One region of the Pseudomonas sp. TE3-3-F2023 genome, then DNA from elsewhere that is predicted to be linked to it. Evidence: predicted binding sites of a transcription regulator. Region 1 holds the regulator's gene; the other holds the start of a gene.
What was found. The regulator FliA, encoded in region 1, starts transcription of late flagellar genes. The targets are predictions, from matches to a motif close to CTAAAGTTTNNNNNNNNNNNGCCGNTAA.
Positions count from the first base shown of each region.

Region 2: a site for FliA is predicted at 1,856-1,883, ahead of V3314_RS05255 (methyl-accepting chemotaxis protein). Genes of this name have one in related genera too.

Region 1 is NZ_CP145113.1:4,877,674-4,880,999, reverse strand. It holds gene fleN (flagellar synthesis regulator FleN) at 89-922, shown strand; gene fliA (RNA polymerase sigma factor FliA) at 919-1,659, shown strand; gene V3314_RS22440 (chemotaxis response regulator CheY) at 1,763-2,137, shown strand; gene V3314_RS22435 (protein phosphatase CheZ) at 2,158-2,946, shown strand; gene V3314_RS22430 (chemotaxis protein CheA) at 2,959-3,326, shown strand, end outside.
Region 2 is NZ_CP145113.1:1,169,049-1,172,374, reverse strand. It holds gene mcpH (methyl-accepting chemotaxis protein McpH) at 1-963, opposite strand, end outside; gene V3314_RS05265 (cell division protein ZapA) at 1,142-1,444, opposite strand; gene V3314_RS05260 (hypothetical protein) at 1,441-1,671, opposite strand; gene V3314_RS05255 (methyl-accepting chemotaxis protein) at 1,947-3,326, shown strand, end outside.

The sequences.
Region 1 (3,326 bases):
AAGCGTGTGCAAGGTAGCTATGCCAAAGGGTACGCAGAATTGCCCTACGTGTGGCCTGAGTCCCAGCGAGACAAGGTAAAGAACAGACATGGGTAGCATGCATCCCGTACAGGTGATCGCCGTGACCGGTGGCAAAGGTGGCGTCGGCAAGACTAACGTTTCAGTGAACCTGTCCCTGGCGCTGGCCGAGCTTGGCCGCAGGGTCATGCTGCTCGACGCCGACCTGGGCCTGGCCAATGTCGATGTGTTGCTGGGCCTTACCCCCAAGCGGACCCTGGCCGATGTCATCGAAGGGCGCTGCGAGCTGCGCGATGTGATGTTGCAGGGCCCCGGTGGCGTGCGCATCGTGCCGGCTGCCTCGGGCACGCAGAGCATGGTGCACCTGGCCCCGGCCCAGCATGCCGGGCTGATCCAGGCGTTCAGCGAAGTCGGCGACAACCTCGACGTGCTGGTGATCGACACTGCTGCCGGTATCGGTGATTCGGTGGTCAGCTTCGTCCGCGCCGCCCAGGAAGTGCTGCTGGTGGTATGCGACGAACCCACCTCGATCACCGATGCCTACGCCCTGATCAAGCTGCTCAACCGCGACTACGGCATGAACCGTTTCCGGGTGCTGGCCAACATGGCGCAGAGTCCGCAGGAGGGCCGCAACCTGTTCGCCAAACTGACCAAGGTCACCGACCGCTTCCTCGACGTTGCCCTGCAGTACGTGGGCGCCGTGCCGTATGACGAGTGCGTGCGCAAGGCCGTGCAGAAGCAGCGCGCCGTATACGAAGCCTTCCCACGCTCCAAATGCGCGCTGGCCTTCAAGGCGATTGCCCAGAAGGTCGACAGCTGGCCGCTGCCGGCCAACCCGCGCGGCCATCTGGAGTTCTTTGTCGAGCGCCTGGTGCAGCCCACCAGCGCGGGACCTGTGCTATGAACGCCAGCGGTTTCAAGATGTACAGCCGGGCGTCGAAAGACGCCCAGTACGAGCTGATCGAGCGCTACGCCCCGCTGGTCAAGCGCATCGCCTACCACCTGCTGGCGCGGCTGCCAGCCAATGTGCAGGTCGAGGACCTGATCCAGGCCGGCATGATCGGCCTGCTGGAAGTGGCCAACAAGTACGACGCCAGCAAGGGCGCCAGCTTCGAAACCTACGCCGGCATTCGCATTCGCGGGGCCATGCTCGATGAAGTGCGCAAGGGCGATTGGGCACCGCGTTCGGTGCACCGCAACACCCGCATGGTCAGCGACGCGATGCGTGCGGTTGAAGCCCGAACCGGTCGTGACGCTAAAGATCATGAAGTTGCTGCCGAACTCCAATTGAGTCTCGATGATTACTACGGGATCTTGAACGATACCCTGGGCAGCCGCCTGTTCAGCTTCGACGACCTGCTGCAGGACGGCGAGCACGAAGGGCTGCATGAGGATGGCGCCAGTGGCCAGGTGGAACCTGCGCGTGGCCTGGAGGACGAGCGCTTCCAGGCTGCCCTGACCGAGGCCATCGCCAACCTGCCGGAGCGTGAGCGCCTGGTGCTGGCGCTGTACTACGACGAAGAGCTGAACCTCAAGGAAATTGGTGAGGTGCTGGGGGTCAGCGAGTCGCGGGTCAGCCAGTTGCACAGCCAGTGTGCCGCGCGCCTGCGCAGCCGCCTGGGGGAATGGCGGGCGCGTTGAGCCCGCTGTCGTTGCAGTCGTTTTCTACGTTGTACCGAATTGTGAATGCGCGCTCGGGGCCGAGCGCGTTTGAGACTGCTTGGAGGTCTACTTGAACAAAGACATGAAAATCCTCATCGTTGACGACTTTTCGACGATGCGGCGGATCATCAAGAACCTGTTGCGTGACCTGGGCTTCACCAACACCGAAGAAGCCGATGACGGCACCACGGCGCTGCCGATGCTGGAGAACGGCCACTATGACTTCCTGGTGACCGACTGGAACATGCCCGGCATGTCCGGTATCGACCTGCTGCGCAAGGTGCGTGCCCACGATCGCCTGAAAACCATGCCGGTGCTGATGGTGACCGCCGAAGCCAAGCGCGACCAGATCATCGAAGCGGCCCAGGCCGGCGTCAATGGCTACGTTGTGAAGCCGTTCACCGCCCAGGTGCTCAAAGAAAAGATCGAGAAGATCTTCGAACGCGTCAACGGCTGAGTCACGTCAGGGGGCGCGCCATGGATTCATCACAAACGTCTTTGGGCGAGTTCGAATCGACCCTGAAGAAGCATGCCCAGGAGCTGGTCGAAAGCCTGGAGCGTGGCCGTTTCGGCGAGGCGGTGCAGCTGATTCACGAGCTGAACCAGACCCGTGACCGCGGCCTGTACCAGGAAGTCGGCAAGCTGACCCGCGAGCTGCACAGTGCCATAGTCAGTTTCCAGATCGACCCGACCATGCCGCAGGCCGAGGAGGTGTCGCAGATAACCGACGCCACCGAGCGCCTGTCTTACGTGGTCAGGCTCACCGAGGGCGCGGCCAACCGCACCATGGACCTGGTCGAGGAAAGCACCCCGGTGCTCAACGACCTGGCCAGCGAGGCCGAGGCCCTGAGCACCGACTGGCAGCGTTTCATGCGCCGCGAAGTGGCTGCGCCGGAGTTCCGAGACCTGGTCAAGCGCGTCGACAGTTTCCTGACGCTCAGCGCCGAAGGTAACCGCAAGGTCGCCGGCCACCTCAACGACATTCTGCTGGCCCAGGACTATCAGGACCTGACCGGCCAGGTGATCAAGCGCGTCACCACCCTGGTCACCGAGGTGGAAAGCAACCTGCTCAAACTGGTGTTGATGGCCAGCCAGGTCGACCGCTTTGCGGGCATCCAGCATGACCACGATCAACTGCGCGCAGAAAAAGATCGAGAAAAACATCCGACTCGGGGTGAAGGTCCGCAGATTCATGCCGATAAGCGTGAAGATGTCGTGTCCGGTCAGGACGATGTCGATGATCTGCTGTCCAGCCTGGGTTTTTAAGGAGCACGTTTGATGAGCTTCGGCGCCGATGAAGAAATCCTCCAGGATTTCCTGGTAGAAGCCGGCGAAATTCTTGAGCAACTGTCCGAGCAACTGGTCGAGCTGGAAAGCCGGCCCGACGATGCCGACCTGCTCAATGCGATCTTTCGCGGTTTCCACACTGTAAAAGGGGGCGCCGGCTTCCTTCAGCTGAACGAGCTGGTGGAGTGCTGCCATATCGCCGAGAACGTGTTCGACGTCCTGCGCAAAGGTGAGCGCCGGGTCGACGCGGAACTGATGGATGTGGTGCTCGAGGCACTGGACACGGTCAACAGCATGTTTGGCCAGGTGCGCGAGCGCGCCGAAGTGACCCCGGCTACCCCCGAGCTGCTGGCCGCGCT
Region 2 (3,326 bases), 2.0 Mb from region 1:
GCGGATCGGCCGCACCAGGCCACGCGCCAACAGCACTACCAGCAGCAGCGACACCAGGGCCACGGCACCACCGATCAGGCTGGTCAGCCATACCGCCTGGTGCATTGGTGCGTAGATTTCCTCCTCGGGCACCTCGGCCACCAGGGTCCAGTTGAGGTCGCGCAGGGGCAGGCCGAGCGCCAGGTAGCTTTCGCCGTCACGGCTGAAGCGGCTGCTGCGCAGGCCTTCGCCGCCGGTCATCAGCACCTTGGCGGCGTCCGCACCGAGCTGTTCGGTCAGCTGGCGTTTGCCGCTGAAGGCAGGGTCCGGATGAACCTGGATCAGGCCATCGTTACGCACCAGGAACACCTTGCCGTGCTCGCCAAATTTGAAGTCATGGATCAGCTTCGACAGTTCTGTCATGCGCAGGCCCATGCCGGCGACACCGACCAGTTGACCATCCTTTTCAACGCGATAGTCGATGAACAGCGCGAGCTCGCCGGTGGCACCGTCGATGTCGATGTTGATCAGGCGTTCGGCACCGCTGTCGATGTAGCCGTAGAACCATTTGTCCTTTGGGTTGCTGCGGCTGAGGGTACGGTCCAGGCCATTCTCGTTGTAGTAGTGGCCGGTTTCGGTCGAGACGAACAAGGTGGTAAAAGCCTGGTTGCGCTGCTTGGCGGCGGTCAGGTATTCGATGAATGGAGCGGCCTGGGCGGGGTCTTCACCATCGGCAAGCCAGTCACGCAGCAGAGTGTTGCCAGCAATATCCGCCGCCGCCACCAGCGGCTGGCCGAGCATGCGCTCGATGTCGTTGCGGATGGCCTCGATGCTGGCGGGCAGCGCGGTATCGACCAGGTAGCGTTCGGTGAGGCGGTTTAGCGCCACCGTGAAAATGATGACCACCACCAGAATACTCGCCAGCAGGGCGGCACCCATGCTGGTGATCAACTGCCACTGGATGCTCTTACGCCAGATACGCATGCCCTACTCCCCGCATAATTATTGTTTTGCGGAAAGTGTATACACTTGCGTATCCAGTTAATCCAGTGATCTGAAGCAGTCAGATGTCCTGTGGCGGCGCGCATACCCGCGAATGCGATGCAGAATGCACTGACGCATTCGCGGGTGAACCCGCTCCCACAGAGGGCGACGCAAGACCTTATTGTTCGGCTATGGTCCGCACGATTGCGTCCACCGTGGCGTCGATCTGCGCCTGGGTACGCTCCAGCGTCTTGCGGTGCTCATCCTGCAGCTCGATCTGCCGTGAACACAGATTCAGCGCTGCCAGCACCAGCAGCTTGTCGCCGATCAGGGTCGGGTACTGACGCTTGGTCTGGGCCAAGGCGGTGTTGAGCATCTGCACCGCCTGGGCCAGGGTCGCTTCCTGGCCTTCAGGCGCCTTGATCGAATAGTCGTTGCCGAGGATCGACACGACATTGATTGGCTGCGCTCGCAGTGTCATGCGCCTACGACGCCGGCATTGGCGCGCTCGAGCAGGGCCTGCAGGCGTGCGGCGGTGCTGCCGTTCTTCTCTTCCTGCTCCATCAGCGACAGCTGCAGGGTTTCGTTCTCTTCCTTGGCCTGGGCCAGTTCCTGGCCGAGGGCGGTGTTCTGCTCGGTGAGTTGAGCGTTCTTCTGCATCAGGTCACTGACCAGTTGCTCGATTTGGTTCAGGGAAGCTTCCAGCATGGGTCTATCTCAGGTTGTTGCGAGGGGCGCACACGATAAAGAAAAGTGCGGCCCATCGCCATTAAATATCGGATTCACAAGGTGTCTAACCCGCAGATTGACAGAGGAACCACCCCCTTGTTCCGACCTGGGTCAACCGCCGGTCAGGAAAAGGTTAGCAACCTCACAATTTTCGCCATCAGCACTCAAGACTGAGCAGTCACAACCGATAGCCCGGCAAGTCATGTTTTGTCGCACTTTGCGCCCCTTTTTTCCTTGCCTGGATCGTTCTCTCCATGTCTCTACGCAATATGAACATCGCCCCGCGCGCGCTGCTCGGCTTCGCACTCATCGGCCTGCTGATGCTTGGCCTCGGCATCTTCTCCCTCATCCAGATGGGCAACATCCGCCAGGCCGGCGTCGTCATCGAACAGGTCAGCGTGCCCAGCATCAAGATCCTCGACGAGCTCACTGCCCTGAACCTGCGCATGCGCACCCTCTCCTACCGCCTGCTGCTCAACCGCGAACCGGCAACTCAGCGCGAAACCCTGAGCCTGCTGGACGAGCGCAACAGCCAGATCGACCGTGCACGCCAGGCCTACCTGCCGATGATCGGAGCCGCCGACGAACAGGCTGCGTTCGATCAGTACGGCCAGTTGCTCAACCAGTACCGCCAGCTTGAGTCACGCATGCGTAGCCTGAGCCAGGCCGACCGCCTCGACGAACTGCGCGACCTGCTCAACCGCGACCTGTTGGCCAACTCCGAACAGATCAACAAGGTCATGGACACCTTGGTGCGCATCAACACCGACCAGACCCGCGCTACCAACGAGAAGGCCGCCAACCAGTACGCCGCTGCCTTCGCCCTGGTGATCGGTCTGCTGGTCGCCGCCACTGTGCTGACTTTCGTCTGCGCATTCCTGCTGACCCGCAGCATCGTCAAGCCGATCGAAGAAGCGCTCAAAAGCGCCGAACAGGTCGCCGACGGTGACCTGACCCACGTCATACACGCTGAAGGCACCGACGAAGCCGCCCGCCTGCTGCGTGCCATGGCACGCATGCAGGACAAGCTGCGAGACACCCTGCAACAGATCGCCGGCTCCGCCACGCAGCTGGCCTCGGCGGCCGAAGAGCTGAATGCCGTCACCGACGAAAGTGCCCGTGGCCTGCAGCAGCAGAACAACGAGATCGAGCAGGCTGCCACTGCGGTAACTGAAATGACCAGTGCTGTGGAAGAAGTCGCGCGCAATGCCGTGAGCACCTCGGAAGCGTCCAGTGAGGCCAGCCGCTCCACCGGTGATGGACGTGACCTGGTAATGGAGACCGTGGGTGCCATCGAGCGCATGAGTGGTGACGTGCAGGCCACTGCCAAGCTGATCACTCACTTGGCCGAACAGTCGCGCGATATAGGCAAGGTGCTAGACGTGATCCGTGGCTTGGCCGACCAGACCAACCTGCTGGCGCTGAACGCCGCGATCGAGGCGGCACGTGCCGGTGAGGCGGGCCGTGGCTTTGCCGTGGTGGCTGATGAGGTGCGGGCGCTGGCTCATCGTACCCAGCAGTCGACCAGTGAGATCGAGCGGATGATCGGCAGTATTCAAGGCGGTACGGAAGAAGCGGTGGAGTCGATGCGCACCAGCACCGAGCGTGCCGAATCCACCTTGAACATTGCCCGT